Regions from separate parts of the Pseudarthrobacter sp. 10T415 genome, predicted to be linked through region 1. Evidence: predicted binding sites of a transcription regulator. Region 1 holds the regulator's gene; each other region holds the start of a gene.

Region 1 (10,106 bases):
CTGCCGGACCAGTGCCCAACCGTGTACCCGGCAACCTTGCGTTCCACAGGGTCCTGGCGGAACCTCGGAACAACGGCTGACGCGGGTGGGAGAGAACTCCGCTTGCAAACTGCATGCCATTCTACAGAGAAAATTCCCGTCAGCGCCGAACAGCACTGCTGGGAACCTGGCCTGTGAGGGCAATCTCTGAAATAACGACATCCAGTCGGTCTGTGTCAAGCTTACCAGTATGAGCACCCCAGACAGTAATTCATACGTTTTCGAGCCTGCCCAGGGCAGCGCCGGCAACTCCGCCGACGTCTCCCAGCAGGTCCGGGACATCTCCGAAGTTCCGGCCATCGAGGTCATCACCACCGCTGCCGTCCACCTGATGTCCGCCGCCGCCGTCAAGCTCGGCCTGGCCGCAGAAGAGAACGCCGCCGACCTGAAGGACCTGGACGAGGCCCGCAAACTCATCACCGCCCTTGCCGGGCTGGTGACGGCCGCCGCTCCGGAAATCGGATCGCAGCACGCAGGTCCCTTGCGCGACGGCCTCCGCTCCCTGCAGCTGGCGTTCCGTGAAGAGTCGCTGATCCCGGACGCTCCGGGCAAGGGTCCGGGCGAAAAGTTCACGGGCGCAGTCAACTAGCCCAGAACTCCCCCACACAGCGCGCGACGGCGGGCGACCTTTAAGGGGTCGTCCCGCCGTCGTGCTTTAAGAACCTGCGCCGCAGGACGTTGGGCAGGTGGGCGGGCCTTCGAGTGGGCCTGCGCCCGCCGGCCCCAAAGCTCCAGACGGGTTGTCCGGTCAGGCCTTGACCTGGCGGCGCCGGCGCTGCTGCAGGAGCAGTCCCGCAAGGCACAGGATGACACCGGCCACCCCTACGGACACGAAGCCGCCGGAGGGGCCTGTGCTGTCAATGAAGACGCCCGCCAAGGGTGAACCAAAGGCCACCCCTGCGGTCAGCGCAGACCCGTACCAACCCATCGCTTCGCCCCGGCGCTCTTCGGACACAAGATCGGCCACCTTCTCCGAGGCAGCGGACAGCACCGGCGCGCACAGGAGCCCGGGCAGGATGGACAGCAGGGCGAGCGTCCACGTTCCGGATGCGAAACCCATGGGAATGGTGAACGCGGCCATGCCCATTAGCAGCAGGATGGGCGGTACAGGCCTGTGCATGGCGCCGTAGACCAGTCCGCCCACCACGGATGCCGCACACCAGAAGAGGAAGACAATCCCGATCTCGCCTTGGTGCCCGCCGATCTCCAGTGCCGCCACGATGCCAACGTCACTGCCGCTCAGAACCATGCCGGCACCCGCCGCAACTGCGAAGACCGCACCCACCGTAGGTGTAAACCAGGCGAAGCTGTGCGCCACCCTGCCCCTGACACCCGGGGCACGTTCTGCCCCGGCAGGCAGCAGGTCCGCCGCGGCTTCCTGCAGGTGGGCGGGTGCAGCCGAGACCACGGCGACTTCAGCCGCGTGCTGCTCGTCCTCGATGCATTCCCCGGTTTGGTCCGGGCTGCGGGTGGGCGGGTTGAACCAGATCAGGAACAGCCCCGCCAGGGAAGTGGACAGGCCCACCACGGTGAGACCCGCCGTCGTATGCCCGCTCGTGGCCACCACGGCGCCGGCCGCGGGCCCGATCATGAACACCATCTCGGTGCTGATGGCATCCAGGGCAAAAGCGGTGCGCCTCTGCTTGCCGTCGGCCAGGACACCCAGGGACTGGCGCACCACGCTGAAGATGGGCAGCGTCAGCAGGCCGCCGACGAATACCAGCGGCAGGAGCCACTGGTAGGACACGTGCGGAACGATGGACCAGATGACCGCTTCGGAGATTACGGACGGGACCAGTGCACGGCGGAGGCCGACGGTGTCCACCCGGCGCCCCCGCCAGGGTGCACCAACAGCAATACCGATCGTCATCACGGCGGCAGCAGCACCGGCAGCGGCGTATCCCTGCCCCAGGGTGAGGACGATATGCAGGGTCAGCAGCACGCCCGCTGCAGAATGCGGGATACGGGCAACCATGCCCACCAGCAAAAGCCTCCGGATGGGCCGGACGGCCAGCAACTCCCGGTACAGCGCAAAGTTCACGAAAAAGGTTCCTTACGTATGCCGCAGGAACCCGGGAAAGCCCCGCTCCTGACAACTAGCCTGTGGCGCGCCGCAGCTTGACCTCGAGCGAATCGACCCGCTCCCCAAACAATACATTCCGGGACCACTCGGCCTGCAGCGCAGCCACCAGGTGCTGCACGCCTGCTGCGTCCAACCCGTCCTCAAGGTAGAGCACCACCTGCAGTTCGGGTCCGGCGCCGCCACCCGGAAGTACGGTCCCGTCGGCGGCGCGGGCTGCCACTCCCCTGCCGGGCAGGAGCTCGATCCGGCGGACAGCGGGGAACGAAGCAGCGGCGGCACCCATCTCGGCCGCCAGTTCTTCGTCGGAGTAGGAGGGCAGCCAGGGTTTCTGCTGGGCCAGTGCCCACACCGCCGGCCGGCGGACCACGAAAGTGACATCTGCGCCCGGGTCCAGGACCACGAGTTCGGCACCCTCCGCGACGGCGGACAGCGCAGCGCGTGCCGCGTATACGGCCACGGGGCGGGCATCGGGATGCCAGGCACTCAGGGCCTCCGTTGATGTGAAGGCCGGCAGCGCGGTCCTGCCGTCGGCGGCTTTGAGCGTCACCAGAGCCATGTCTGCCTGCTTGTCGGCATGCAGGCCGTGGTCAGTCTCCGCCTCTTCCGCCAGTTGGGCCACGATGGGGATGAAAACCCGTGCCGTGGCCAGGGACGCCACGACTGCAGCTTCATCCCCGGTTCCCCCGCGCAACCCCTCGAGGGCGGCGCGGTAGCCCGCATTGGCCGTACCGTCGTCGTCCTCGAAATTGTGGATCTTCGCGTCGTCGCCGGCGAGGCTGCGGCCCGCCCAAGGCTGGCCTGCGGAGTCGGTGGCGCCGCCGGCCCCTGCCAGCGCCGCGGCGATGTGGCCGGGAAGGTGGCGGGGTGCGGGAGTGCCTGAGTCGTTGCTGGCCATCGCGTCGGCTTCCGGCAGCCTAGCGGCGGCCGGCCACGTCGAGGGCTTCGGGCAGGGTGAAGGCTCCCGCATAGAGGGCCTTGCCCACGATGGCACCTTCAACGCCCAGCGGGACCAGGGACCGCAGGACCTTGAGGTCATCAAGGCTGGAGATGCCGCCGGAGGCGATGACGGGCTTGCCGGTCTTTTCCACCATCTGGCGCAGCAGTTCAACGTTGGGCCCCTGCAGGGTGCCGTCCTTGGTCACGTCCGTGACCACGTAGCGCGAGCAGCCTGCATCCTCGAGGCGGGCCAGGACGTCCCAGAGGTCCCCGCCTTCCTTGGTCCAGCCCCGGCCGGCCAGGGTGGTTCCGCGGACGTCGAGTCCGACGGCGATCCTGTCACCGAAGCGCTCGATGGCGCGGCGCGTCCACTCCGGGTTCTCCAGCGCGGCGGTGCCGAGGTTAACCCGTGCGACGCCGAGGCCAAGTGCGGCTTCGAGGGTTTCATCGTCCCGGAGTCCGCCGGAGAGCTCCACCTTGATGTCCAGCTGCCCCACCACCTCGCGGAGCAGTTCGGCGTTGGAGCCGCGGCCGAAGGCGGCGTCCAGGTCCACGAGGTGCACCCATTCGGCGCCCTGCTGCTGCCAGTTCAGCGCAGCCTCCAGCGGGGTTCCGTAGCTGGTTTCACTGCCGGCCTCACCCTGGACCAGCCGCACGGCCTGGCCGTTGACGACGTCGACGGCGGGCAGCAGTTCAAGTACCGGCAGATCGTTTGCGGTGGTCATCTTCATCCTTGGTGTTGTGGGTGGGGTGTCGGGCTGCCGGCACAGTGCCGGCGCGCGTCAGTGGCCGGACTCGTTGGCCAGGCGGCCGGTCAACTGAGGGTCAGCAGGTACGCGGCGAGCAGGGACATGGCTGCCAGGACATAGAACGAAACCTGGGTCCACAGGGGCTTGTGCTGCTGCCGGAAGGACAGGGCACCGCCCACCAGCAGGCCGGCCAGTCCCATCAGGACGATGGACCACATTCAGGCGCCGCCAGTAGCGTCGCCGCTGCCGGCTTCCGTGGGCCGGCGCAGCGCGTCCACCCAGTTGCGCAGCAGTCGCGCGCCGGCATCGCCTGACTTCTCAGGGTGGAACTGCGTGGCGCACAGCGGCCCGTTTTCGACGGCAGCGATAAAGGGTGCGCCGTGTTCGGACCACGTCACCAGCGGAGGGGCCATCAGCGGCTGAATGACGTCGAAGTTCCATTCCTGCACGCCGTAGGAATGGACGAAGTAGAACCGCTCGCCTTCCACTCCGGCGAAGAGCTTTGAACCCTCCGGCACCTTGACGGTGTTCCAGCCCATGTGCGGAACGACGTCGGCCGGCAGCAGCTCGACTTTCCCGGGCCATTCGCCGATGCCCTCAGCCTCGGTGCCATGCTCGACGCCGGCCTCGAAAAGTACCTGGAGGCCCACGCAGATCCCCAGGACGGGGCGGCCGCCGGCCACCCGGCGGCCGATGAGCCTGATGCCATCCACGGCTTTGAGCTCGCGCATGACCGTCTCGAAGGCGCCGACGCCGGGAACCACCAGGCCGTCCGCGTTCAGGACATCCTCTGGCTTGGCGCTGAGGATGACCTCTGCGCCGGCCCGCTCGAGGGCGCGCACGGCCGACCGGACGTTGCCGGAACCGTAATCCAGCACCGTCACGGTGGGCTTGCCCTCCGGGGAAGCGGGCTTGCGTGATGCGGACGGGTCGATGATGGCACCGTCCTTCAGGATCTGGCCGCTCACAGGGCACCCTTGGTGGACGGAATGCCCTCAACCCGGGGATCGGGTTCGACGGCTGCACGCAGGGCACGGGCGAACGCCTTGAACTGGGCTTCCACAATGTGGTGGGGGTCCCGTCCGGCGATGACGTTCATGTGCAGGCAGATGCCTGCGTGCAGGGTGATGGCCTCAAAGACGTGGCGGGTGAGGGAGCCAGTGAAGTGGCCGCCGATCAGGTGGTATTCCTGGCCGGCGGGCTCGCCGCCGTGTACCAGGTAAGGGCGCCCGGAGACGTCCACCACGGCGTTGGCGAGGGCCTCGTCCAGCGGGACGGTGGCTTCGCCGAACCGGCGGATTCCGGCCTTGTTGCCCAGGGCGGTCCGCAGCACCTCGCCGAAGGTGATGGCAACGTCCTCCACGGTGTGGTGGACGTCGATGTGGGTGTCTCCCGTGGCTTTGACCGTCATGTCGATCAGCGAGTGCTTGCACAGTGCCGTGAGCATGTGGTCGTAGAACGGCACGGAAGTGTCGATGTCCGAGACGCCGGTACCGTCCAGGTTGATTTCCACGAGCACGGACGACTCGCTGGTGGCACGCTCCATGCGTGCGGTCCGGGCTGCGGCCGCGTTCGGTCCGGTGGAAGTCATGGTCAGGTGTCCTTTGTGGCAGTAAGGGGTGGTCAGGGCGTCCAGCGCCGGTTCTTCAAGTCTAGGCGGGAAGGGCCGGCTGGCCGGCAAGGATGCTTTCCAGGGAGGTGAGGAAGGCTGTGGTTTCCGTCTCAGTGCCGGCAGTAACCCGCAGGTGCCCCGGGATACCGACGTCGCGGATCAGCACACCCGCGTCCAGCAGTTCCTGCCAGACCTGGTGCGGATTCTCCAGTCCGCCGAAGAACACGTAGTTGGAGTCGGACGCCGCCGGCTTGAGGCCCATGCGGGTCAGGTCGGACACGATGCGGTCGCGCTGCTTCTTGATGTCCTCGACGTCAGCCATGAGGGCTTCGCGGTGCTGGAGGGCCGCCAGGGCGGTTGCCTGGGTGATGGCAGACAGGTGGTACGGGAGCCGGACCAGGCGCAGCGCGTCGGTTACTTCCGGGGCGGCTGCCATGTATCCGAGCCGGGCGCCGGCCAGCGCGAATGCCTTGCTCATGGTGCGGGAAACGATCAGCCGCTCCCGCCCGGGCAGCAGCGTCAGGGCGCTGGGCGTGCCGTCGTGGGCAAACTCGTGGTAGGCCTCATCCACGATCACGATGGCCTGGCTTTCGGCGCCGGCTTTGTAAACCGCTTCCACCACGTCCAGCCCGAGGCCGGTGCCGGTGGGGTTGTTAGGTGAGCACAGGAAAACGATGTTGGGCTTCAGTTCCCGGACCTGGCGGGCGGCCGATTCGGCGCTGAGGCCGTACCCGTCCTCACGCTCGCCCTTGATGTAGCCGGTGTCCGTGCCGCTGGCAAGCAGGGGGTACATGGAGTACGTGGGCGGGAAGCCGAGCGCCGTGCGGCCCGGACCGCCGAATGCCTGAAGGATCTGCTGGAGCACTTCGTTGGAGCCGTTGGCTGCCCATACGTTGGCCTCGTCGAGGCCGTGTCCCAGATACTCGGCAAGGGCCTTGCGGAGCTCGGTGAACTCCCGGTCCGGGTAGCGGTTCAGGCCGGTGGCAGCCTCCGCGACCGCCGCCGTGATGGCGGCTGTGACGTCGGCCGGGACACCATGGGTGTTCTCGTTGACGTTGAGGAGGATGGGGACATCCAGCTGCGGGGCACCGTAGGGCGTGATGCCCCGGAGGTTGCTGCGGAGGGGAAGCCGGTTCAGGCGTTCAAGCTGGTCATTCACCTGAACAGTTTAGTGGGAGGTGCGGTCGCCCGAAAATGTGACGGTCCGCGCCTTCCCATGCAACGTCGGCTCTGGGCGGCACACCTGCTGTTCCGGGACTTCGATTCAGCCAGGGAGACGTGCCGCGAACCATTCCTAGCGTGTGGGGATGTACAGCTGCTGTCCCGGGAGAATCTTCCCGGCGGACAGGTTGTTGAGCTGCACGATATCTGCCACGACGTCCCTGGCGTCCCGCTCGGGCGCGAGGTCGGAGGCGATCCCCCACAGCGACTCACCCGGCTGCACGGTGACCGTGACGGTGGGGGTCACGGTCAGGTCCGTTGCGGAGTCGGAGGCCTTGGCCGGGGAGTTGAAGAAGCCGGCCAGTGACAGCAGGAGCGCTGCCAGCAGCACCACGGGAATCCCGATCAGGACAATCTTGCCCCGCCGCGTGAGGCGCAGTGGTGGCAGCGGCGCCTGCTGAGCCCGTGCACCGTTGCCGTGAACGTCGAAACCGTGTGACCTGAAAGCGGATGTAGCTGACATGACCTTAGCCCTCCTGGACCGTACTGCGTCTGTTGGTGTTGCCTGCTGGTGCCGCCCCATGGTGCTGCCTGACCGGCTCCGTGTTCGAACGGCTGCTCGCCTGGTTAGAACACATATTCGAATACTGCTTGATTCAGTTTTAGCACCTATGGACGAACAATGTCGAGACTCGCTAGAACAAATGTTTGAAAAAGCCATGTGGCTGACCTACGTTTGGAGGCAGGAACATCCACTCCTGAAGTTGATCAGCAGGGTCTGACATTGACGGCGGGAACACTTAGTCCGGTGCAGTTGAAAGCCCGGTGGCAACCGAAAGGCAACGGCGAACATGGCAGCAGCAGCCACCGGGGGCAGGGCGACCTCTCAGCCGAAAAGGACAGCCAAGGGCTTGACGCCGCGGCAGAAGAAAATCCTCGAGACCATCCAGCGCTCGGTCAACGTCAACGGCTACCCGCCGTCCATGCGCGAGATTGGGGACACCGTAGGGCTGGCCAGCCTCTCAAGCGTCACCCACCAGCTCTCGCAGCTGGAAAAGCTGGGCTACCTGCGGCGTGATCCGAAGCGGCCCCGGGCCATGGAAGTCCTGATGCCGCTGACCCTCGACGGCGGGACCACCGGCAGGGCGGCCAGGCAGGCAGCGGAACCCGCGGCTGCGGCCTCCACGGGCATCACAGCGTCCGTCACGGAGTTGCCCACCGCGCTGGACACGGCCATGGTGCCCCTCGTCGGCCGCATCGCCGCCGGCGGCCCCATCCTCGCGGACCAGGTGGTGGAAGACGTTATGCCGCTCCCCCGCCAGCTGGTGGGCCAGGGCGAACTGTTCATGCTGAAGGTGGCCGGTGATTCCATGGTGGACGCCGCCATCTGCGACGGCGACTGGGTGGTGGTCCGGCGCCAGGCCGATGCCGCGAACGGCGACATTGTTGCGGCGCTCCTGGACGACGAAGCCACGGTCAAGACGTTCCGCCAGCGGGACGGCCACACGTGGCTGCTGCCCCAGAACACGCAGTACGAACCGATCCTTGGCGACCATGCCACGATCATGGGCAAGGTGGTTTCGGTCCTCCGCTCGCTGTAGCGTGGCCGCCGTCAACAACAGGCCACAGCAGTCCAGCCAATAAGGAAGGCGCCGTTCCGGGGAACGGCGCCTTCCTTATTAGGGTTTTCAAATGGTGCCTACGGCGTTTCCCCGGCCAGCCTCTCCAAGGCCGCGATCGCCGTCGTGCGGTCCGTCGTGGCCCAGAAGGGCGGCAGGGCGCCGCGCAGGAACCCGGCGTAGCGTTCCGTGGCCAGGCGGGAATCGAGGACCGCCACTACGCCCTTGTCGCCGGTGGAGCGGATCAGCCTGCCGGCGCCCTGGGCCAGCCGGATGGCGGCATGCGTGGCTGAGACGGACATGAAGCCGTTGCCGCCTGCCTGTGCCACGGCCCGGGAGCGGGCGGTCATGAGGGGGTCGTCCGGGCGTGGGAAGGGGATCCGGTCGATGACCACCAGCCGGCAGGAAACCCCTGGGACGTCAACTCCCTGCCAGAGCGACATGGTGCCAAACAGGCACGTATCCGGTTCGTCTGCGAACTGCTTGACGAGGGCCGTCATGGTGGAGTCGCCCTGGCACAGGACCGTCATGCCCAGCTTGGGCCGGAGTGCTTCGGCCGCCTCTTCGGCTGCCCGCCGTGAGGAGAACAGGCACAGCGCCCCGCCGTTCGAGGCGCGGATGAGTGCCTCCAGCTCTGCAAGCGATTCGGGTGACGCACCACGGCCCGGCTTGGGCAGGTGCCCGGCCACGTACAGGATCCCCTGCTTGGGATAGTCGAACGGCGAGCCGACGTCGATCCCGGTCCAGGCCGGCGCCCCTTCGCCCACCAGGCCCAATCCCCCGGCGGCGGGCTCGAAGGCAGAACCGATGGCCAGGGTTGCGGACGTCAGGACCACTGTATGCCCGGCGAAGAGCCCCTCACGCAGCCTCCCGGCCACGGATAACGGCGCGATATTGACCAGCGCAGGAGCACTGTCCTCAGGTTGGGTATAGCCCTGGCCGGGATCGAAGGTTCCGGCGCGCGAGATCCACACGACCTCGCGGTTCTCCTTCGCCGCCAATAGCCGTTCGGATAGTTCGAGGATGAGCATCAGGCGTGAACGCGCAAGCTGCCTGCCGCCGTCGGCCGTGTTGCTGCTGTCCCCCTTGGAGTCGGACAGCGCCGCCCTGCAGGCCTCGCGCAGCTGGTCCACGCAGTCGAGCTGTTCGTCGTTCAGCCCGTTGGGGAGCAGCCCGCTTGGCACGCCGGCAAGGGCCAGCTCCAGGTTCGCTGCCGCGGCATTGAGCGCGTCCACGGTGATCGCCGTGTGCTTGCGGGCGCCTGAGGCAGCGGCGTGGACCATGGCGACGGAGAGCTGGCCGGACACTGCACCGGTAACCCGGTCCTGAAGCTCGTGGGCCTCATCCACCACCACAACGTCGTACTCGGGCAGCACCGCGAGTCCCTCGAACGCGCTGACCGCGAGCATGGCATGGTTGGTCACCACGACGTCGGCATCGGCAGCGTCCTGGCGGGCCAGCTCGCTGAAGCATTCCTCGGCCAAGGGGCATTTCTGGGAGCCCAGGCACTCCATGGACGTCACCGAAACCTGCTTCCAGGCGCGGTCCGTCACGCCGGGCAAGAGTTCATCCCGGTCTCCTGTGGACGTCTTTTCCGCCCATTCCCGGAGCCGGACCACTTCCTTTCCGAGCTGGGACTGCGGCCCGCCGGCGGCTGCGGCGAAGTGCGGCACGCTGGTGTCCTCACCGAGGGAGAAGAGCTGCCCCTCGGAGGGTTCCTCGGAGGGAAACCCGCCTTCCAGCTTGTGCCGGCACACGTAATTGGACCGGCCCTTGACCAGCGCCACCTTGACCGGACGGTCGAGGGCCGGGGTGATGGCCTTGAGGAGCCGCGGCAGGTCCCTGCCCACAATCTGCGTCTGCAGGGCAAGGGTGGCCGTGGATACCAGGGCCGGCTTGTTGCTTTC
Region 2 (10,106 bases), on a different contig from region 1:
AGGCGGCAAGGAGCCGGGAGCCGTGTCCGTGACCGTTAACGGCCGGGCTGATGTAGATCGAGTGGTCGATGACGCCGGAGTAAACGGGTCGGGAGGACACGGGCGATCCGGCTGCCCACCCGATGACGGTTCCGTGGTCTTCGGCGACGAGGCGCAGGTCCGGCCGGCGCCCCGCGTCGAAGTCTTCCCAGGACGGCGGGGCCTGCTCGAAGGTCGCGTTTCCGGTGGCGATGCCCTCTGCCCAGATGTCCTTGACGACGGTCCAGTCGTTCCTGGTCAGTTCACGGATCCTCAACCCGGCGCCTGGGGTCACAGGGGTGCTGCTTGGTTGGTGCGGCCGTGCTGCAGGCCAGTGGAAAATCCAACCGACACAATGACAGGCTCCGGGGTTGCGCAGCAGGAGTCCGCCATTACCGCGTCGTTGTCGGGGATGCTGGTGGAGCAGACGCCGGTTTCGGGGAGTTCGAGTTCGACCGTGTCCGCGGCCATGCTGTTTCCGGCGAGGGCGGCGGCGATTGAGCGGACCTGTTCGTAGCCGGTGGCCATCAGGAAGGTCGGGGCGCGGCCATAGGACTTCATGCCGGCCAGGTAGAAGTCCTTCTCCGGGTGGGTAAGGATCCTGGCACCGTGGGCCGGGACGGTGCCGCAGCTGTGAAAGTCCGGGTCGATCAGCGGGCCTAAGGCTTTGGGTGCGTCGACGGCGGGGTCGAGGTCGAGGCGCAGCTCGGTGAGAATGGACAGATCGGGGCGGAACCCGGTCGCCGGGATCACCAGGTCGGCCTCGACACGGCGGCCGTCAGCAGCGATGACCGTGACCGTGCCACCGTTCATGTCAATGCCGTTGGTGTGGAAGCCTGTGAGGAGTTGGACGGCCCGGGTGTCGACGGCGGTGCGCAGCCGCGTGCCGAGCTGGCCGCGGGCGGGAAGCTGGTCAGCGTCTCCGCCGCCGTAGGCGCGGGCAGGGGTGTTGGCGCGGATGGCCCAGAGGACTTCGGTTCCGGGATTGGTCCGGGCGGTTCGGGCGAGGTCCAGGACCATGTTCGCGGCCGAGTGTCCGGAGCCGATGACCAGGGTGCGGCGTCCCGCGAACCCGTCACCGGAGACGTCAGGCAGCGGCCCGGTGATCAGCCCGGCGGCCCGGGCTTCGGCCTCACCGGGCGCGGGCAGCCCCCCTGATCCAAGGGGCGCAGGGGTGGTCCAGGTTCCGGAAGCGTCGATGACGGCGCGGGCCAGGATCTCTGTGGTGTCGCCGCTGGTGTGCCGGATGCGCAGGAGGAACGGAGCCTGGTCGCGGCCGGCGCTACGTCCTTTGTCCATGCCCTGCCGCGTGACGGCAACGACTCTGGCTCCGGTCCGGATCCGGTGTTTGAGTGCAGTGGTGGCGGCCAGGGGCTCGAGGTAGCCGGTGACGATCTGGTGTCCGTAGGGCAGTGCGGTTGGACGGGGCGCTTCCCAACCAGTGGCCTCGAGCAGCCGGACGGCGGCGGCGTCGAGGTTGTACTGCCAGGTGGAGAACACCCGGACGTGGCCCCACGCGCGCACTGCGGCTCCGACGGTGGGGCCGGCTTCGAGGACGAGCGGTTCAAGGCCGCGTTCGAGCAGGTGCGCGGCCGCTGCCAGGCCGACGGGTCCGGCACCGATCACGGCGACCGGCAGGGAGTCCTGTGCTGTCATGCTGTCCTCATTTCAATCGTCGGCGCGCACTTACGGTGCCGTTCGGGTGACGGGTTATGCGGTAGCCGGGGTCAGGGAGGCGATCAGCGCCTCGACCCGGGTCTTGATCTCGTCGCGGATGGGCCGGACGGAGTCGACGCCCTTGCCGGCGGGGTCTTCCAGGACCCAGTCTTCGTAGCGCTTCCCCGGGAAGTAGGGGCACTCGTCACCGCAGCCCATGGTGATGACGACGTCGGAACCTTTCACGGCCTCGGTGGTGAGGATCTTAGGGATCTCGGCGGACATGTCGATACCGACCTCGGCCATCGCCTCGACCGCGGCGGGATTGACCTTGTCCACGGGCTGGGACCCGGCGGAGCGGACCTCAATCTCACCCTTGCCCAGGGTGGCGAGGAACGCGGCGGCCATCTGGGAACGGCCGGCGTTGTGGACGCAGACGAACAGGACGGAGGGCTTGTGGCTCACGAGAGCACCTTTCGATCAGCCGCGACCGCCGCGGCAGCGGTGGAAGCAGCAAGGGCGGGGTAAAGGAATCGGACCAGGGCGTAGCCGGCTGCCCCGCCGGCCAGCTGGGCGAGGATGAAAGCGGGAGCGGACGACGGGGAGATCCCGGCGAAGGTGTCCGTGATGGTCCGGGCGATCGTGACGGCGGGGTTGGCGAAGCTGGTGGAGGACGTGAACCAGTACGCTGCCGTGATGTAGCCGCCGACGGCGAACGCGACCCGGTCGGTCCTCCCGGAACGGACCGTGCCGAAGATGACCAGCAGCAGCCCGATGGTGGCGATGACCTCGCCGAGCCAGAGGCCGGCCCCGGCTCTTTCACGCGTGGAGAACGTGACGGCGTCCAGGCCGAACATCAGGTTCGCGGCAAGGGCGCCCACCAGGCCGCCCAGGAACTGGGCGCCGATCAGAGCCGCCGATGTTCTGGTGTCAATCATGCCCAAGGCGCGTTCGACCAGGGTGACGACGGGGTTGAACGAGGCGGAGACCGGCTGCAGGGCGACAATGAGCGCGACCAGGGCGGCGCCTGTGGCCACGCTGTTCTGCAGAAGCTGCAGCCCGACGTCGTCCGGGGACAACCGTGACGCCATGATCCCGGAGCCCACGATGGCTATCACGAGGAATGCCGTACCGACGAGCTCGGCACCGGCTCTGCGCGCCAGGACGCTCACGTCGCCTGTCCCCCGATCAGTGTGGCGAGGTTCTGAAGGGCCTCGGTGCGGGCCCGGTAGTAAACCCAGACGCCACGCTTCTCCCGGTCCAGCAGACCGGCCCCGTGCAGGATTTTCAGGTGGTGGCTGATCGTCGGCTGGGACAGCTCGAAGGCGTCGTTCAGGTCGCAGACACACGCCTCACCGCCCTCATGCGAGGCGACCAGGGACATCAGCCGCAACCGGACCGGATCCGCCAGGGCCTTCAACAGTGGCGCGATTCCCTCAGCCTCGGGCAGGGACAAGGGCTCCCGCGCCAGCGGGGAGCAGCAAGCAACCGTTTGGACCGCGGTCAATTCCAAAGACATAGACACACGTATATATTTACATTCATCTATGTCATAGCGCAATGACCCAACGCCGGGCTCATTGTCGGCGTCCGGCGCTACACTGAACTTATCGAACAAATATTCGAATAAGGGTGTGTTGTGGGCGTTATTGTCGGGCCTCGCGTGATAGATGCAGGCGCGTCGCTGTTCTCGGTATTGATCTCTCCCGTGGCAGTCGCGGCCGGCTTTCCATCGCCGGCACAGGACTACTTCGACGGGCGGATCGACCTGAACGCACACCTGATCAAGGACATCACCAGCACCTTTGTTGTCAGGGTCACCGGAAACTCCATGGAGGGTGCCGGCATCAGCGACGGGGACGAGCTGATCGTCAACCGCGCGCTGGAACCCAAGGACGGGTCCGTCGTGATTGCCGTGCTGGACGGTGAACTCACCGTTAAGAGGCTGCGCATCACGGCCACCGGAATCGTCCTGCAGGCGGAAAATCCCCGGTACCAGGACATCAAGGTATCGGCGCTTTCCGAACTGACCATCTGGGGAGTCGCCACAAGGTGCCTGCACCATGTCTGAGGCCCGCCGTGGCTAAACCTGCCCTCATGCGCCACATGCCGCAGATCGCCCACGTAGACGTCAACTGTTTCTACGCGTCCGCGGAACGGGCCTTCGACCCCTCGCTGGAGGGCCGCCCACTGGTGGTCCTGTCCAATAACGACGGCTGCGCCGTTACCCGTTCCCCCGAGGCGAAGGCACTCGGCATCACCACCGGTGAACCCTGGTTCAAGCTCGCGCCGCGGGCAAAGGAGTGGGGCCTCGTGGCGAAATCCAGCAACTACGAACTCTACGGCGACATCAGCGCGCGGGTCATGGAGCTGCTCGGCAGGTACTCGGCCTGGTTGGAGGTCTACAGCATCGACGAGGCGTTCCTGGGGGTCAAGGGGGACGCCGGCACCTTGCTACCCCTCGGACGCACCATCAAGGACGCCGTCCGCAGGCATGTGGGCGTTCCCGTATGCGTGGGCATCGCACCCACCAAGACGCTCGCCAAGCTCTGCAACAAGTGGGCCAAGAACAACCCGGCCTTTGACGGGGTCTGTTTATGGGAGGCGGTCCCCCACGATGTCCGGGACAGCCTGCTGGCCCGGCTGCCCGTGGACGAGATCTGGGGCATCGCCGGAAGGCTGACCAAGCGGCTCAACGTCCTGGGGATCTTCACGGTCCAGGACCTGGTCCGCGCCGATGCGGTGATGATCCGGGACAGGTTTTCGGTGGTGCTGATGCGCACCGTCCTCGAGTTGCGGGGCACCCCCTGCATTCCCATGGAGGAGGAGCGAATCGGCCGGGACCAGCTGATCTTCTCGCGATCGTTCGCCACGCCGGTCGCCAGTGCGGACGGCCTGCGGCAGGTGCTGAGCATTTACGGGCAGCAGGCGAGCGCCAGGCTGTCCAAGCACGGCCTGCAGGCGAAAGTGCTCACGGCATTTGCCGCCACGTCACCCTTCCGCCAACAGGAGCAGGCGTACCCGTCCGTATGCGTTTCGCTGCCGATGCCGACGGCGGACCCGCTGCTGCTGACCAGGGCGGCACATGCCCTGCTCCCCCACATCCGGGACGGCCTCAAATATGCCAAGGCGGGGATCATGCTGACCGACCTGCGGCCCAGCGGCAACCAGTCGCCGCTCGAACTGTTCGAGAACCGGCATGAGGAACGCGGCATCGGCCCGCTGCTTGACGATGTGAGCCGGCGCTTCGGGCGCGGGGCCATCGGGCTGGGACATGCCGGCATCAAGTCCGGCCTCGACTGGACCATGAAGCGTGACATGCGCTCGCCCCGGTACACCACCCATTGGGACGAACTTCCGGTGGTCAAAGCCGCATGACCCGGCTGCAGTGACAGAAACATAGTCCAAACTGTTCAGCATGCTAGCCAGCAGACAGTATAGTGAACAGATGACTTCTCCCAAGACTGTGGCCATCGCCGTCCCGCTCGAAGCAGAGCTCGTGGACCAGATCCGTGCCGTCGATCCGTCCATCACCGTCCTGTACGAGCCCGGCCTCCTCCCGCCGGAGCGCTTTCCCGCAGACCACGCCGGCGATCCCGCTTTCGAGCGCACGCCCGGGCAGGAGGAACGCTACTGGGCCATGCTCGGCAGGGCCGAAGTGCTCTACGGCTTCCCCAATGAGAGCCCTGCGGGCCTGGCCCGCATCGCCCGGGATAACCCCGCACTCGAATGGATCCATGCCATGGCGGCGGGGGCAGGCGGAGCGGTCAAGGCATCCGGGCTCGGCCAGGACGTCCTGCAGAAATTCCGGATCACCACCTCCGCCGGAGTACACGCGCTTCCCCTCGCCGAATTTGCGGCGATGGGAATCCTGAACGGCTTCAAACGGAGCGCCGAGCTGGCCCAGGACCAGGCCGCCAAGGCCTGGCCCGACCTGCGGGTACCCACCCGCCTGGTCAACGGCTCGAACCTGGTGATCAGCGGCCTGGGCGAAATCGGGCTGGAAACGGCCCGGATCGCCAGGGCGCTCGGCATGAACGTCAGCGGCACCAAGCGGACCGTTGAGCCCATCGAGGGCATCCACCAAGTGGTGGACAACGCGGGCCTGCCCGGACTCCTCGCCACGGCAGACGCCGTTGTCAACACCCTGCCCGGAACCGAATACACAGAGAAACTCTTCAACCGGGAACTGTTCGCGGCCATGAAACCCGGCACCACCTTCGTCAATGTTGGCCGAGGCACCGTGGTGGATGAGGATGCGCTGCTGGAGGCGCTGGAGAACGGCCAGGTGGGCTACGCCTGCCTGGACGTCTTCGCCGTGGAGCCGCTGCCCCGGGACAGCCCCCTGTGGAGCCACCCCAGGGTTATGGTCTCGCCCCACACGTCAGCCCTCAGCGCCGCCGAAAACCGGCTGATCACCGAGCGGTTCTGCAGCAACCTCCGCACCTTCCTCGACGGCGGCGAGCTTCCCCACCTCGTGGACACCGTCCACTTCTACTAAGCCAGTACCGGGAGAACCAATGCGCATCGCCAGAATCAACACAGCGTCCGGGACCCGGCACGCGGTTGAACGGGCCGGATCATGGCACCACATCGTCGACCCGTTCGAGGCACCGCTCCGCTTCACGGGCGGCACCACCCCCGCAGGTGAGGCGGAGCTCCTCGCTCCCGTGGCCCCGGCGGTAGTGGTAGGCATCGGCCACAACCTGACCCTCAACGACCACCCACTGCCCATCCAGGCATGGCATAAGTCCGTCCACACAGTGGCCGGACCTGGCGACCGGATCGTCGCCGCACGCGGCCGCGGCACAGTGAACGTAGAAGGTGAACTCGCCGTGGTGATCGGCAAGCAGGCAGCTGACCTGACCGCAGAGAACGCCCTGGACCACGTCCTCGGCTACACCTGCGTCAACGACGTCACCAACGTGGATCAGAACGCGGTGGACGAGCGGAACTTCCAGGGCAAGGCCGGCGTCAACTACACGCCACTCGGACCGTGGATAGAAACCGCCCTTCCGGATCCCGAGCGGGCTGGCATCGGCGTCTTCGTCAACGGAGTGCCCAAGGCCAACTCCGGGACGTTCAACCTGCCCTCCTCTGTGGTGGACTGCCTTGTCTACGTCACCTCCTGGCTGACCCTTGAGCCCGGGGATGTCGTCATGACTGGCGCGCCCGGCACCGCGGTGCCGGTGGAGCCGGGCGACCGCGTGGACATCGTGGTGGAGGGCGTCGGAACCCTGACCAGCGCGGTGGGTTGACGGGCCGCTCCCGTATTCTTCGGGACCGCACATTCGCCGGGGCACTTATGATGGATAGCGTTCAGTTGACTGAACGGACACTGCAGTCAGTCCCGGCAACCTAAGGAGAATCATGGCCGATTCCCGCACCCCCGCTTCACCGGACAAGTCGGGAGCCGCCTCGCCGGCGCCGGCAGTCACGCGTGCGGCCGCCGTCCTGGATGCGCTGGCGGCTTCTGCAACGGGGCGGCTGACCCTCAGCGACCTTTCGCGCGAAGTGGGGATTCCCAAGTCTTCCACCTCCAATCTCCTGCTGGCGCTCGAAGAAGCCCGGCTGATCACCCGGCAGGGAGCGGAATTCACCCTGGGCCGCAAGCTGGTGGAACTCGGCGCTGCCTACTTGGGCCGGATGGACGAGGTCCAGGAGTTCTACCGCTACTGCGAACAGGCCTCCGTCCTCTCCGGGGAGACCGTCCGGATCGCCATGCTGGACGGAACCAACGTTATCTACCTCGCCCGCTACGAGGGCCACCCCGCAGTCCGCCTGACCTCCAATATCGGCGACAAGATGCCGGTATCCCTCTGCGCCGTAGGCAAGGCGCTGATCGCCCGGCTCAACGTGCACGACATCGAAGGGATGTTCCCTGACGACGCCGAACTGCCGGTCCTCACGCCCAAGTCGCTGCGCACCGGGGCGGAACTGAAGTCGCAGCTGCGCGAAATCCGCGAGCAGGGCTACGCCTTCGAGGACGAGGAAAGCACCACCGGCGTGGTGTGCCTGGCCGTGTCTGTTCCCACGCGCGGCGCCCACGGTCCCAGCCTGGGCCTGTCCGTCACCGCGCTGAAGGCCACCTACACTCCGGAACAGGGCTCGCAGATGGTCAAGGAGCTCAAGGAGCTGGCGCACTCGCTGGGCAACCCTATGGGCTAAGCGCGGCCGCGGACTCCAAGCCGCAGAGGAACGCCGCTTCTCAACAAAACAAAAAACTGTTGCCAGTTGTTCAGCTTGCTGTATTGTGTTCAGCATAGTGATCGACACAACAGGTGTTGTCGCTATCCCACCAGGCCAACGGGGGCCTGGAGTGCATTAGAGGGAGTTCTCGTGACAACTCGTACTAAATCACCGCAGACCGATGCGGACGGCGCCGTCGTCGATCCGGAGCAGCTGCGAAGGGCAACTCTTGCCAGCTCCGTGGGTTCGGCCCTGGAGTACTACGACTTCTACATTTACGGCCTCGCATCGGCCCTGATCTTCGGCCCGCTGTTCTTCGCCCCGCTGGGCGAGAGCGGCGCCGTCATCGCCTCCTTCGCCACCTACGGCGTCGGCTTCGCGGCCCGGCCGTTCGGCGGCGTGGTCTTCGGGTACATCGGGGACCGGTTTGGCCGCAAAATGGTGCTGATCCTGACCATCGGCCTGATGGGCATGGCCAGCTTCGCCATCGGGCTCCTCCCCACCTTTGAGCAGGCGGGGATGCTCGGGGCGGTGCTGCTGGTTGCCCTGCGCATCCTCCAGGGCCTGGGCGCCGGAGCCGAGCAGGCAGGCGCCACAACGCTGATCTCCGAGGTGGCCCCGCGCCGCCGTCGCGGTTTCTTCGCCTCACTGCCCTTCGTGGGCATCCAGCTGGGCACGCTCCTGGGCGCCGGCACCTTCGCCCTGATGGCCCTGGCGGACAAGGAAGTCCTGCAGGGCTGGCTCTGGCGCGTACCTTTCCTGGCCAGCGTCATCCTGATCATCATCGCCGTCTTCATCCGGCTCAAGCTCAAGGAGACCCCGGTCTTCCAGGAGCTCGAAAAACACAAGGCCGTGGTCAAGAACCCGGTGGGCCAGATCTGGAAGCACTCCAAGAAGAACGTGCTGGTGGGCATCGGCCTGCGGATGGGTGAGAACGGAAACTCATCGATCTACTCGGCGCTGCTGGTGTCCTTCATCAGCATGCCGGCCGGCGTCTTCGCCGGCGACAAGTTCATCGGCCCCACCGGCCTGCTGATCGCCGCCGGATTCGCGGCGGTCCTGGTGGTCACCTTCGGTGCGCTGTCCGACCGCTTCGGCCGGGTACCCGTCTACCGCTACGGCGCCCTGTTCCAGGCCGTCATCGCCCTCCCGGCCTTCTACCTGGTCACACTGGGCAACGTCACCCTGGTCTGGGTGGTCATGGTGGTTGGCATCGCCCTGGGCGTCCAGTCCATGCTCGGCCCGCAGTGCGCCCTGCTGCCGGAACTCTTCGGCTCCCAGCACCGCTTCACCGGCGTCGCCCTCAGCCGCGAAATCTCCGCAGTGCTCGCCGGCGGCTTTGCACCGATGATCGGTGTGGCACTGCTCGCAGCTACCGGCCACTCCTGGCTGGTTCCCGCGATCTACTCCCTGGTGCTGGCGTCAATCTCTTTCGCCACCACCTTCTTCACCCCCGAAACGAACGGCCGCGACCTGCTGGTCGTGGAGGACGCCAAGTGACGCACGGCTCCGTCGGCTTCGTGGGGCTCGGCCTCATGGGCGCCCCGATGGCCGCCAACCTGCTCGGCGCCGGGTGGCAGGTCAGGGGTTGGAACCGCTCCCCCGCAGCCGTCCGGGACCTTGAACTCCGGGGCGGGTCCGGCGTCGACACCGTCGCCGACCTGCGCGGCGAGCCCGTCATCATCTTCATGCTCCCCGACCTCCCCTTCATCGAAGAGTCCGCCGCCGGCCTCCTGGCGGCATGGCGGACGGAGCCACCCGCGCCGGGGACGCTGGTGGTGGTCATGAGCAGCGTGTCACCGGTGGGGGTGCAGGCGTTCGGCCTTGCGGTGGCTGAGGCGAGCGCCGGGAACGCCTCCGTGCTCGATGCACCGGTCAGCGGCGGCACGGACGGCGCGCGCCGGGGAACCCTGGCCATCATGGCCGGCGGCTCCGAGGCGGACTTCGCACGTGCGCTGCCGGTCCTGGAGGCCATGGGCGCGGCGGTCCGGCGGCTGGGCGGGCTGGGCGCCGGCTCCCTCGCCAAGGCATGCAACCAGCTGGTGGTGGGAACCACGACGGCGGCACTCGCCGAAGCCGCGGAGCTGGCCGAACGCTCGGGCCTGGACGTCCACGCCCTCTTCGAGGTGCTCGCCGGGGGCTTGGCGGGCAGCCGCGTGCTGGACCAGGTGGGACCCCGGCTGGCGGCCAAGGATTACACACCCACAGGGCCGGCCAAGTTCATGCGCAAGGACCTGTCCTTC
Region 3 (10,106 bases), on a different contig from region 1:
GACCTTCATCGACTTCGGCATGATGGGCGAGGTAACCCCCTCCACCCGCAGCGGCCTGCGCAAGCTCCTGATCGCCGCCGCGGCCCGCGACGGCAAGGGACTGGTTGCCGCCATCCGCGACGTCGGAGTGCTGGTGCCATCGGCGGACACCGTGGAGCTGGAACGGGCCATGACGCACCTGTTCGCCCGGTTTGGCGGGATGGGCTTCGCCGAGCTCCGCGAGGTGGATCCGCGCGAGTTCCGCGACTTCGCGGAGGAGTTCGGCGAAGTGGTCCGGTCCCTGCCGTTCCAGCTTCCCGAGAACTTCCTGCTGATCATCCGGGCGATGTCCCTCACCTCGGGGGTGTGCAGTTCGCTGGATGAGCGCTTCAACCTGTGGGACTCGGTAGAGCCCTACGCTGCCCGGCTGCTGCGGGAGGAGGGCGGGAACATCGTTCAGGACGCCGCCCGGCAGCTGGCCGGGGCTGCGGGACTTGCGCTGCGGCTGCCGCAGAGGGTGGATGACCTGATCACCCGGATCGGTGAAGGCAACGTGTCTGTCGCCAACCCCCGGCTGGAGCGGCAGGTGGCCAGGCTGGACCGCACGGCCCGCCGGACGGCGTCGGCAGTGGTCTTCGCCGCGTTGCTCATCGCCGGGGCCGTGGTCCGGGCCGACGATTCCGTACTCGGCACCGTCCTGATGGCAGCGTCAGCGGTTCCGCTGCTCCACGGCGCCTGGGTGGGGCGGAGGGGGCGGTAGCCGGGCGCCCGGCCGGTGGGTCGGGCACCGGGCAGGGCGCACGACGGCGTACCCTAGGTTGGGCCCGTCCGGCACCGCCGCGGCAGGGTCAAGGAACAGCATCATGACGACCAAGGGAGCCCAGTGCCATGGCCCACCACCCTGACTCCGGAACCCTGACCGTGGTCCGGCAGGACGTCTCGCTCGGTGCCGCCCGGGACCTTGAGTTCGGCCTTGAGCTGCTCGCCAGGGTGCGCAACGGAAGCATGGGCCCCACCCTTCGGCTGTACCGCCCCGCGCCCACAGTGGCCTTCGGCCAGCGTGACACCCGGCTGCCCGGGTTTGACGCCGCCGCCCAGGCGTGCCGCGACAACGGCTTCGAACCCCTGGTCCGCCGTGCGGGCGGCCGAGCGGCCGCTTATCACCAAGGCACCCTGGTGGTGGACCACATTGAGCCTGACGACGATGCCATCGCCGGTTCCAAAAGGCGGTTCGGCTATTTCGGGGAGCTCTTCGCCGACGCCCTGCGCAGGGTGGGTGTGCAGGCCGCAGTAGGGGAAATCCCGGGGGAATACTGCCCCGGCGAATTCAGCGTGCACGGCACGGCCGCGGCTGACGGGTCCCGCATCAAACTCGTAGGCACTGCGCAGCGGGTGGTGGCCGGCGGCTGGCTGTTCAGTTCGGTCATCGTGGTGGAGGACTCCGCACCGATCCGGAAGGTCCTGACCGACAGCTACGCCGCGCTCGGCCTCGACTGGGACCCAGCCACGGCCGGCGCCGCGGACGACCTCGTCCCCGGGCTGACGGTGGAAGCAGTCACCGAAGCCCTGCTCGAAACGTACGCGGGCCATGCCACCTTGGCTTCGGCGCCGTTCGGCAGCCTGGGGGCATGACCCGCGTCTGCTGGATCACCAGTGTCCGGGCGCGGCACCGGGCAAGTAATGGCCCGGCCGCCCGCATTGTCCTGGACTAGGCCGCCAGGCGGTTCCTGACCTCTGCAGCGGACGGGTTGGTGGCCGCCGTGCCGTCCGGGAACAGGACGGTGGGTACGGTGCGGTTGCCGCCGTTGATCTGCTCCACGAGCTCGGCGGTACCCTCCACTTCCTCGATGTTGATTTCGGTGTAACCGATGCCCTGCGCGTCGAGCTGCTTCTTCAGCCGGTTGCAGTAGCCGCACCAGGTGGTGGAAAACATGGTGATGGTGCCGGTTTCGGGAGTGAAATCCACAGGGTTCTCCTCTGGGTTGGGTGAAGGTTTCGTTCGGGTCAACGGTAGCGTGCCCGCCGGTATTCCCCGGCGTCCGGCCGCCGGGGCGCTGCCCGGATGACAGTATGTGGCGCCGATGGCATGCTGGAGCCATGTGTGGACGCTACGTAATGGCACGCGCCGTGGGGGACCTCCTGGCAGAATTCGACGCCGAACTGGAGGACGAGGTGAGCATTCCGCCGTCGTGGAATGTAGCTCCCACCGATGCCGTCCCCATTGTCCTGGAGCGGTTGGTTGAGAACGGCCCGGACGCCCGGCAGGTCCGCCAGCTGCACGTCGCCCGCTGGGGCCTGGTTCCTTCCTGGGCCAAAGACCCGGGCATCGGGTCCAAAATGATCAACGCCCGCAGCGAATCAGTGCTGGAGAAGCCTGCCTTCCGGAAGGCGATCAAGTCACGGCGCTGCGCCGTCCCCGCCGATGGCTACTACGAGTGGAAGCAGGGCCCCGGGAAGTCCAAGCAGCCGTACTACGTGCACCCCGGCGCAGAAAGGGGGCTGGCCTTCGCAGGCCTCTATGAATGGTGGCGCGATCCGTCGGTGCCGGCGGGCGAGCCCGGCCAGTGGCTGCTTTCCACGTCCATCCTGACGGCAGACACCCCGCCGCCGGGCTCCGAATCAACCGTGTTCGGGAAACTGACCGCACTCCATGACCGGGTACCGCTGCCCATGGACAGGGACACCATGCAGGCCTGGCTTGATCCGCAGGCTGATGACGCCGCCGCCCTGGTGGACATGGTGCGGTCCGGAGTCAAGGATGTGGCCGCCGACTGGCACGTGGAGTCCGTGGGCAAAGAGGTGGGCAACGTCCGCAACAACGGTCCGGAGCTCATCCGGCCCGTGGAGGCCCTCTTCTAGCAGCCCGGACCGCCGGAACCGGAACTCAGACGGTGACCGTCCCGTCGTCGTCCACTGCCCAGGTGGGGTTGTACGCAACTTCCCAGCGGAAACCGTCCGGATCGGAGAAGTAACCCGTGTAGCCGCCCCACGGCTGGGTGACCGGTTCGCCGGTAACTGCAGCCCCGGCGGCCTTCGCCTCCTCCAGGACCCGGTCCACCTCATCGGCGGCGTGCACGTTATGGCTCAGGGTGATGCAGGGGACCGGTCCGGGAGCGTCCACCCCGGCCTCGGCGTGCATCTGGCCCGCATCCCACAGGGAAAGCACCAGCCCGTGGTTGGCCTGGATGAAAACGACTTCGCCGGGGACCTCCCGGTGCACGGGCCACCCGAGACCGTCGACATAAAAGGCCCGGGAGGCCGGAACACTGCGGACACCTAGCGAGATGAAGTCGACTCTGGGTTGCATGCTTCGATACTGTCAGAAGATGGCAACAATTCAAGGAAACGACCGGGATGCACTGGCCGACAAGGAACAGCTCGCCGCAGTCCGAATTGCCGTGGATGAGGTGGACGACCAGATCGTCACCCTTATTGCGCGCCGCGAACGCCTGATCAGGATCGCCGGCACCCTCAAGGGTGACGACGCCGAAGTCCGCGCACCGGACCGCGTGGAGAAAATCATCCAGCATGTCCGCTCGGCAGCTGAGAAGAAGGACATCGACCCGGACATCGTGGAAGCGACGTACCGGGCAATGATCTCCGGATTCATCGAACTGGAGCTCCGGGTCCACCACGAAGACAACGGCTGACCCGCCCGGGCCACCCCTCCTTACCCTGCAGCTGCAACGCTGCGGGGAACCCTAGAGGTTTTCGTCCACCTTCACGCCGGACTGGAAGTCCCGCCCGTCAGCCTCGCTGAAGCCTGTCATCACATGGCCCTTGCCGAGGCCATTGATTGCTGCCATGGGGAAGTTGCCTGTGATGGTGCTGCCTGAATGGCTGACGCCGCCCAGGTCATAGTTCTCCTCACAGTTCTGTTCGTGGTTAAACGAAAAGAAGGCTATGGCCTCCCCGTTCATGAATTCAATGCCCAGCCGGCGCTGGGATGAGTAGTCCGGACTCGCCGCCACAAGACCCACCACGTAGGCGCCGGAACCGGGGATGTTGCCGTCTATATCGAACGTGGCCACCAGCGTGGAGTCCTGTGCCTTGATGCTGACTTGTTTGAGGAGTGCGTCAGAGGTGCTCATGCACCCATCCTGCTCCCTGCAGAACTGTCAGTCCACCCCCTGAACCACGATTCTATGCATTGGGTGGGGCCGGGCGTAGACTGGAGATATTCGAACACATATTCGAATATTTTCCCCAGTTTGCAGTACCAGCCAGTCCCGGAGGCGCCATGGGCATGTTCAGCGAATCAGTTGATGTCGCCTGCACCTCCGACGGTCTTCCCCAGAGCCTTGTATGGGCAGGGTGTACCTATGACATCTGCGCCGAACCCCTCCGATGGTACGAACGCCGCCAATGGTGGGCTGAGGAAAGCCGGGTTCCCCTGGGGAGCGGCCCCGGGATGGTGGATCACGAAATCTGGCGGATCCAGGTCCTGCCCCAGGCTTCGCCAGGACATCTGCCCGGCAGGGAAAGCCAGCCCATGGAACCACTCACGCTTGACCTCACCCGCCACATCCGCAGTGGCAGGTGGCGGCTGCTGCGCATCCACGACGCCCTTCGACCCAGAACAGCATGAGTTTCACGCACCTGCATGTCTCCACCGCCTTCAGCGCGCACTATGGAGTCTCCTGGCCGGAGGAACTGGCCCAGGCCGCCGCTGACGACGGCGCCTCCGCGCTGGCCTGCACAGACCGCGACGGGCTATACGGCACCATTAAGCACCTCAAGGCCTGCATGGCCGCGGGGATCGACCCCATCGTTGGGGTGGACCTTGCGGTGCTGGACGACGACGGCGATCGCCGCACCGAGGTCGCCGGACGGGTTGTGGTGCTCGCCAAGGGGCACAACAACGGTGCCGGCTACAGGGCGCTCTGCCGGCTGATCTCAGATGCCCACTCCCGGACGTCCGGCAAGGCCGGGGGTGCCATCCCCGTGGCAGTGACCCGGGCAGAACTGGCCTCAAGGACCCTCGACCCCCAAACGCTCAAACCAGTCCTGGTGGTCCTCATCGGGCCAGACTCCGACGTGGGGCGTGCCATGGGAGGAAGGCGATACCTGCGTCCACGCACCCTGTTCAAGCAATGGCTCGATGCCATGCCCGCTGGGACAGTGGTGGCAGAGATTGTTTCCCAGCTCAGCGCCCCCGGGTCACCCCTGAGCACCGCCCACGCGGTAAGGATGCTTCGACTCGCCGAAGAACACCGTGTTCCTGCGGTCCTCACCAATGCCGTCAGGTATTGCGGAGCGGACGGAGCGCCCACTGCCGACGTCCTCGACTCCGCACGCACGCTCAAATCCCTTCCCGAACTGGCCGGCGAACCCCTCCTGCAGCCCACCGGCCAGGGATGGCTGAAAACCTCAAACCACATGCGCCGGCTTGCCCAGGAAGTCATTTCCGCTGCAGGCTACGGCGCCGCAGACCTTACGCAGCTCCTTGCACAGACCGAGGCGCTCGCCGATGCCTGCCGCATCGATCCTGCCAGTGACATGGGGTGGAAGCAGCCGGTCGTTCCGGAAGCGTCCATCATCGGGATCAACCAGGACCCCGCCCTGGAACTGGTCCAACGGTGCCATGCCGGAATCGCCAGGCGCTTCCCGGGTATTACCGGTACCGCTGAGCAAACCATGCTCACCAGGCTCGAGCATGAGCTGGGGATCATCCGCAACCTCAACTTCTCCTCCTACTTCCTGACCGTGGCTGAAGTCTCCAGGATGATCCAGGACATGGGAGTTCGTGCCGCAGCAAGAGGCTCAGGTGCATCCAGCCTGGTCAACTACCTGATTGACGTCAGCCAGGTAAATCCGCTGCAGCATGATCTGATATTTGAGCGTTTCCTGTCCCAGGACAGGGCCACCCTGCCGGATATCGATATCGACGTCGAAAGCGCCGAGCGCCACAATGTATACCGCAAAATCTTCGAACGGTTCGGGGCTGAGCGGGTCACCCTGATGAGCATGCAAAACGGATACCGGGCCAGGGGAGCAGTCCGCGATGCCGGCCTCGCCCTGGGAATGGACGGCGACGAGGTGGGGGAGATCGCCAAGCAGCTGTGGCGCTTTTCCGCAGGGAAATTCCGTGAAGCGCTCCAGGAAAAACCAGAACTGCGCGAATTCGCCGGACGGGTGGAACAACGGGACACAGACGGCAACCAGCAACTGGATCTCCTGGTGGACCTGACTGAACGCCTTGATCGGCTGCCCCGCCATATCTCCATGCACCCCTGCGGAGTGATCCTGGGTGACGCCACCCTGCTGGACCGCACCCCGGTCCAGCCCAGCGGGTTGGGGCTGCCCATGAGCCAGTTCGACAAACATGACATGGATCCCATGGGAATGCTGAAGCTTGATGTCCTGGGCGTCAGGATGCAGAGCGCCATGGCGTTTGCCGTCCGTGAAATCATCCGGATCCATCCCTCCAAGAGCGACGTTGTAGCAGCAGGGCACCATGCTCCCGGTCCGGAAGGGGCCGGCCCTGACTACATCGCGGATAACGGGCACATCGATCTCAATGCTGTTCCGCTGGACGACGAAGCCACGTTCGAACTCATTAGGAGTACCCATACACTCGGATGTTTCCAGATCGAGTCTCCCGGGCAGCGGGAACTGATCGGCAAAATGGCACCCCGGGAATTCAACGACCTCATCATCGACATCTCCCTGTTCCGGCCGGGGCCCATGAAATCAGACATGGTCCGGCCTTTCCTGGAGCACCGGCACGGCTTCGCCCCCGAGGTATATCCCCACCCGGACCTCAAGCCAGTCCTTGCCGAAACCCACGGGGTCACGGTGTTCCATGAACAGATCCTCAAGACCTTCGATGTCATGACCCACTGCGGGCTTGCCCGTGCCGACGAGTTCCGGCGTGCCCTGGGCAATGAAAACCGCGAACCCGCTGTGGAGGAGTTCTTCCGCAAGGCAGCCCGCGCCAAAGGGTATGCCCACGAGGTGGTGGACAAAGTTTGGGGAACCCTGAAGGCCTTTGGAAGTTTCGGGTTCTGCAAGGCCCACGGCGCAGCCTTTGCCGTTCCCACATACCAGTCCGCCTGGCTCAAAACGCACCACCCGGAGGCCTTCCTGGCTGGGCTGTGGGAACACGATCCCGGCATGTACCCCAAACGGTTGCTGGTAGCTGAAGCACGGCGCCTGGGCATCCCCATCCTTCCGCTGGACATCAACCGGAGCAAGGACGAATACCGGGTAGAGCGGATCCTGACCGGAGCCGATTCCGGAAAGCTGGGGATACGTCTCAGCCTGAAAGGCATTTACGGGCTTTCGGGAACTGAACTGAAAAGGATCGTCGCCGGGCAGCCTTTTGACTCGCTCGCGGACCTTCGGTCGCGTTCCAGGATCAGCAAGCCCAGCATCAAGCGGCTTGCCCAGCTTGGCGCGTTCGACTCCCTCCACCGGGAGGCAGGAGGAACTGCCAACCGGGCCGACCTCGTCCAGCACCTGCAGCAACTCCAGGTCTCAGGAAGCCGGAAGGGCACCGACGTAGTGGAAGGGCAGCTGTCCTTCCCGCTGGGCGATATTGAGTTGCGCAACGTTAAACCCGGGCTGCCCCAACCGACCCTGGTGGAAACCGTCCGGGCTGAACTTGACCTGATGGCTGTGGATGTCAGCACCCACCTGATGGACAGCCACCGCCCAATCCTGGAAAAGCTGGGCGTCACCACGGCCGACAAGCTGCTGGGACTGCGGAACGGAACCGAAGTGCTGGTGGCCGGCGTCCGGGTAGCCACCCAGACGCCACCCATGCGTGGGGGCCGGCGGGTGGTGTTCATTAGCATCGACGACGGTACCGGCTGCATCGATTCAGTGTTCTTCCATGAAGCCCAGGAAAGCGCCGGTCCGCTCCTGTTCGGAACCCGGATGCTGCTGATCCGGGGCACCACCCGCAGGACCGGTCCGCGGGGAATCAGCCTTAGCGCCAGCATGGCCTGGGACCTCAGCAGGCCCGAAACGCTGCCGTTCCCGCCGTCGGAAACTCCCTTCCAGGACGTGGCGCACCCACTGGACGGCATTGCCAGGAGCCTCGCCATCACCGGTTTCAACGGCTGACTTCGGCTTTCCCGCTGCCGTGAGCCGCGTTGGTCGGCCCTCCGCCGAACCGATAGCATTGACGGTGGCTGGCTGTGGTCCCCGTACGCCGCAAGCTATGAAGCCTCAACTTTGAATAGGAGACACCCGTGTCAGATGCCCAGCAGATCACCCTTCTCGTCGACGGCGAAGAGACCAAGGTGACTACCGGGACAACCGGTGCGGAACTCTTCTTTGAGCGCCGCGATGTTGTCGTGGCCCGCGTTAATGGCGAACTCAAGGACCTGGACCAGGAACTGCCCGAAGGTGCCGAGGTGGAAGGCGTCACCATCGAATCCCCGGACGGACTGAACGTCCTGCGCCACTCCACCGCCCACGTCATGGCCCAGGCCGTCCAGCAGCTGCGCCCCGATGCCAAGCTCGGCATCGGCCCCTACATCACCGATGGCTTCTACTTCGACTTCGACGTCGCCGAACCGTTCACCCCCGAGGACCTCAAAACCCTCGAGAAGATGATGCAGAAGATCATCAACCAGAACCAGAAGTTCGTCCGCCGCGTTGTCAGCGAGGACGAAGCCCGCGATGCCATGAAGAACGAGCCCTACAAGCTCGAGCTGCTGGGCAAGAAGAACGAAGCTGCCGAGGCCGGCGAAGGCGTGAACGTCGAGGTCGGCGCCGGCGACATCACCATCTACGACAACGTTGAGCGCAAGGAAGGCACCACTGTCTGGTGCGACCTCTGCCGTGGCCCCCACCTGCCCAACACCAAGCTCATTTCCAACGCCTTCGCCCTGACGCGTTCCTCTTCCGCCTACTGGCTGGGCAACCAGAAGAACCAGCAGCTGCAGCGCATCTACGGCACCGCCTGGCCCACCAAGGACGCCCTCAAGGCCTACCAGGAACGCATCGCCGAGGCTGAACGCCGCGACCACCGCAAGCTCGGTTCCGAGCTGGACCTGTTCTCCTTCCCGGATGAGCTGGGCTCGGGCCTTCCGGTGTTCCACCCCAAGGGCGGCATCATCCGGAAGGAAATGGAGGACTACTCCCGCCAGCGCCACGTGGAGGCCGGCTACGAGTTCGTCTACACCCCACACATCACCAAGGGCCACCTGTACGAAGTTTCCGGGCACCTGGACTGGTACAAGGAGGGCATGTTCCCGGCGATGCACGTCGACGCCGAGCTCAATGAGGACGGCACCGTCCGCAAGCCCGGCCAGGACTATTACCTGAAGCCGATGAACTGCCCCATGCACAACCTGATCTTCCGTTCGCGGGGCCGCTCCTACCGCGAACTTCCGCTTCGCCTGTTTGAGTTCGGGTCTGTCTACCGGTACGAGAAGTCCGGCGTGGTCCACGGCCTGACCCGCGTCCGTGGGATGACACAGGACGATGCCCACATCTACTGCACCCGCGAGCAGATGAAGGACGAGCTCACCAAGACGCTCACCTTCGTCCTGGACCTGCTCAAGGACTACGGCCTCAACGACTTCTACCTGGAGCTGTCCACCAAGGACCCGGAGAAGTATGTCGGCGAGGACGCTGCGTGGGAGGAAGCCACCCGCACCCTGGCCGAAGTGGCCCAGGAATCGGGACTGGAACTCGTACCGGATCCGGGTGGAGCCGCGTTCTACGGCCCCAAGATCTCCGTGCAGGCCAAGGACGCCCTGGGCCGCACCTGGCAGATGTCCACCATCCAGCTGGACTTCAACCTGCCCGAACGCTTCGAACTCGAATTCCAGGCTGCAGACGGCAGCCGGCAGCGTCCCGTGATGATCCACCGTGCACTTTTCGGCTCGGTGGAGCGGTTCATGGGCGTCCTCACCGAGCACTACGCCGGCGCCTTCCCGGCATGGCTGGCACCCGTCCAGGTGGTGGGCATCCCGGTGGCCGAAACCTTCAACGAGTACATGTTCGACGTCGTCGACCAGCTGAAGGCGGCCGGTATCCGTGCCGAGGTGGACACCTCCTCGGACCGTTTCCCGAAGAAGATCCGTACCGCCAGCAAGGACAAGATCCCGTTCGTGCTGATCGCCGGCGGAGACGACGCCGAAGCCGGCGCGGTTTCCTTCCGGTTCCGT

The links. Region 1 encodes LexA, which represses DNA repair genes until DNA is damaged. Its sites were predicted from a motif close to TCGAACANNTGTTCGA; they were not measured.
Region 2: the regulator LexA is predicted to act here: its motif matches at 3,285-3,300, upstream of AC1DBN_RS14070 (LexA family protein).
Region 3: the regulator LexA is predicted to act here: its motif matches at 4,161-4,176, upstream of AC1DBN_RS00795 (DUF6504 family protein).

The regions. Positions count from the first base shown of each region.
Region 1 is NZ_JBFTHJ010000024.1:26,334-36,439, reverse strand. It holds gene AC1DBN_RS20020 (DUF1844 domain-containing protein) at 230-628, shown strand; gene AC1DBN_RS20015 (MFS transporter) at 788-2,080, opposite strand; gene AC1DBN_RS20010 (SseB family protein) at 2,136-3,017, opposite strand; gene priA (bifunctional 1-(5-phosphoribosyl)-5-((5-phosphoribosylamino)methylideneamino)imidazole-4-carboxamide isomerase/phosphoribosylanthranilate isomerase PriA) at 3,037-3,783, opposite strand; gene AC1DBN_RS20000 (hypothetical protein) at 3,873-4,025, opposite strand; gene hisH (imidazole glycerol phosphate synthase subunit HisH) at 4,026-4,775, opposite strand; gene hisB (imidazoleglycerol-phosphate dehydratase HisB) at 4,772-5,398, opposite strand; gene AC1DBN_RS19985 (histidinol-phosphate transaminase) at 5,460-6,578, opposite strand; gene AC1DBN_RS19980 (LysM peptidoglycan-binding domain-containing protein) at 6,714-7,103, opposite strand; gene lexA (transcriptional repressor LexA) at 7,432-8,181, shown strand; gene AC1DBN_RS19970 (ATP-dependent DNA helicase) at 8,280-10,106, opposite strand, start outside.
Region 2 is NZ_JBFTHJ010000010.1:96,535-106,640, forward strand. It holds gene AC1DBN_RS14045 (N-acetyltransferase family protein) at 1-313, opposite strand, end outside; gene AC1DBN_RS14050 (FAD-dependent oxidoreductase) at 310-1,674, opposite strand; gene AC1DBN_RS14055 (arsenate reductase ArsC) at 1,729-2,139, opposite strand; gene AC1DBN_RS14060 (aquaporin) at 2,136-2,846, opposite strand; gene AC1DBN_RS14065 (ArsR/SmtB family transcription factor) at 2,843-3,193, opposite strand; gene AC1DBN_RS14070 (LexA family protein) at 3,314-3,745, shown strand; gene AC1DBN_RS14075 (Y-family DNA polymerase) at 3,772-5,052, shown strand; gene AC1DBN_RS14080 (D-2-hydroxyacid dehydrogenase) at 5,123-6,175, shown strand; gene AC1DBN_RS14085 (fumarylacetoacetate hydrolase family protein) at 6,195-6,932, shown strand; gene AC1DBN_RS14090 (IclR family transcriptional regulator) at 7,045-7,842, shown strand; gene AC1DBN_RS14095 (MFS transporter) at 8,014-9,363, shown strand; gene AC1DBN_RS14100 (NAD(P)-dependent oxidoreductase) at 9,360-10,106, shown strand, end outside.
Region 3 is NZ_JBFTHJ010000001.1:155,007-165,112, forward strand. It holds gene AC1DBN_RS00760 (ABC1 kinase family protein) at 1-739, shown strand, start outside; gene AC1DBN_RS00765 (lipoate--protein ligase family protein) at 868-1,611, shown strand; gene AC1DBN_RS00770 (mycoredoxin) at 1,688-1,945, opposite strand; gene AC1DBN_RS00775 (SOS response-associated peptidase) at 2,077-2,838, shown strand; gene AC1DBN_RS00780 (VOC family protein) at 2,864-3,286, opposite strand; gene AC1DBN_RS00785 (chorismate mutase) at 3,306-3,629, shown strand; gene AC1DBN_RS00790 (hypothetical protein) at 3,681-4,070, opposite strand; gene AC1DBN_RS00795 (DUF6504 family protein) at 4,220-4,567, shown strand; gene AC1DBN_RS00800 (DNA polymerase III subunit alpha) at 4,564-8,049, shown strand; gene thrS (threonine--tRNA ligase) at 8,178-10,106, shown strand, end outside.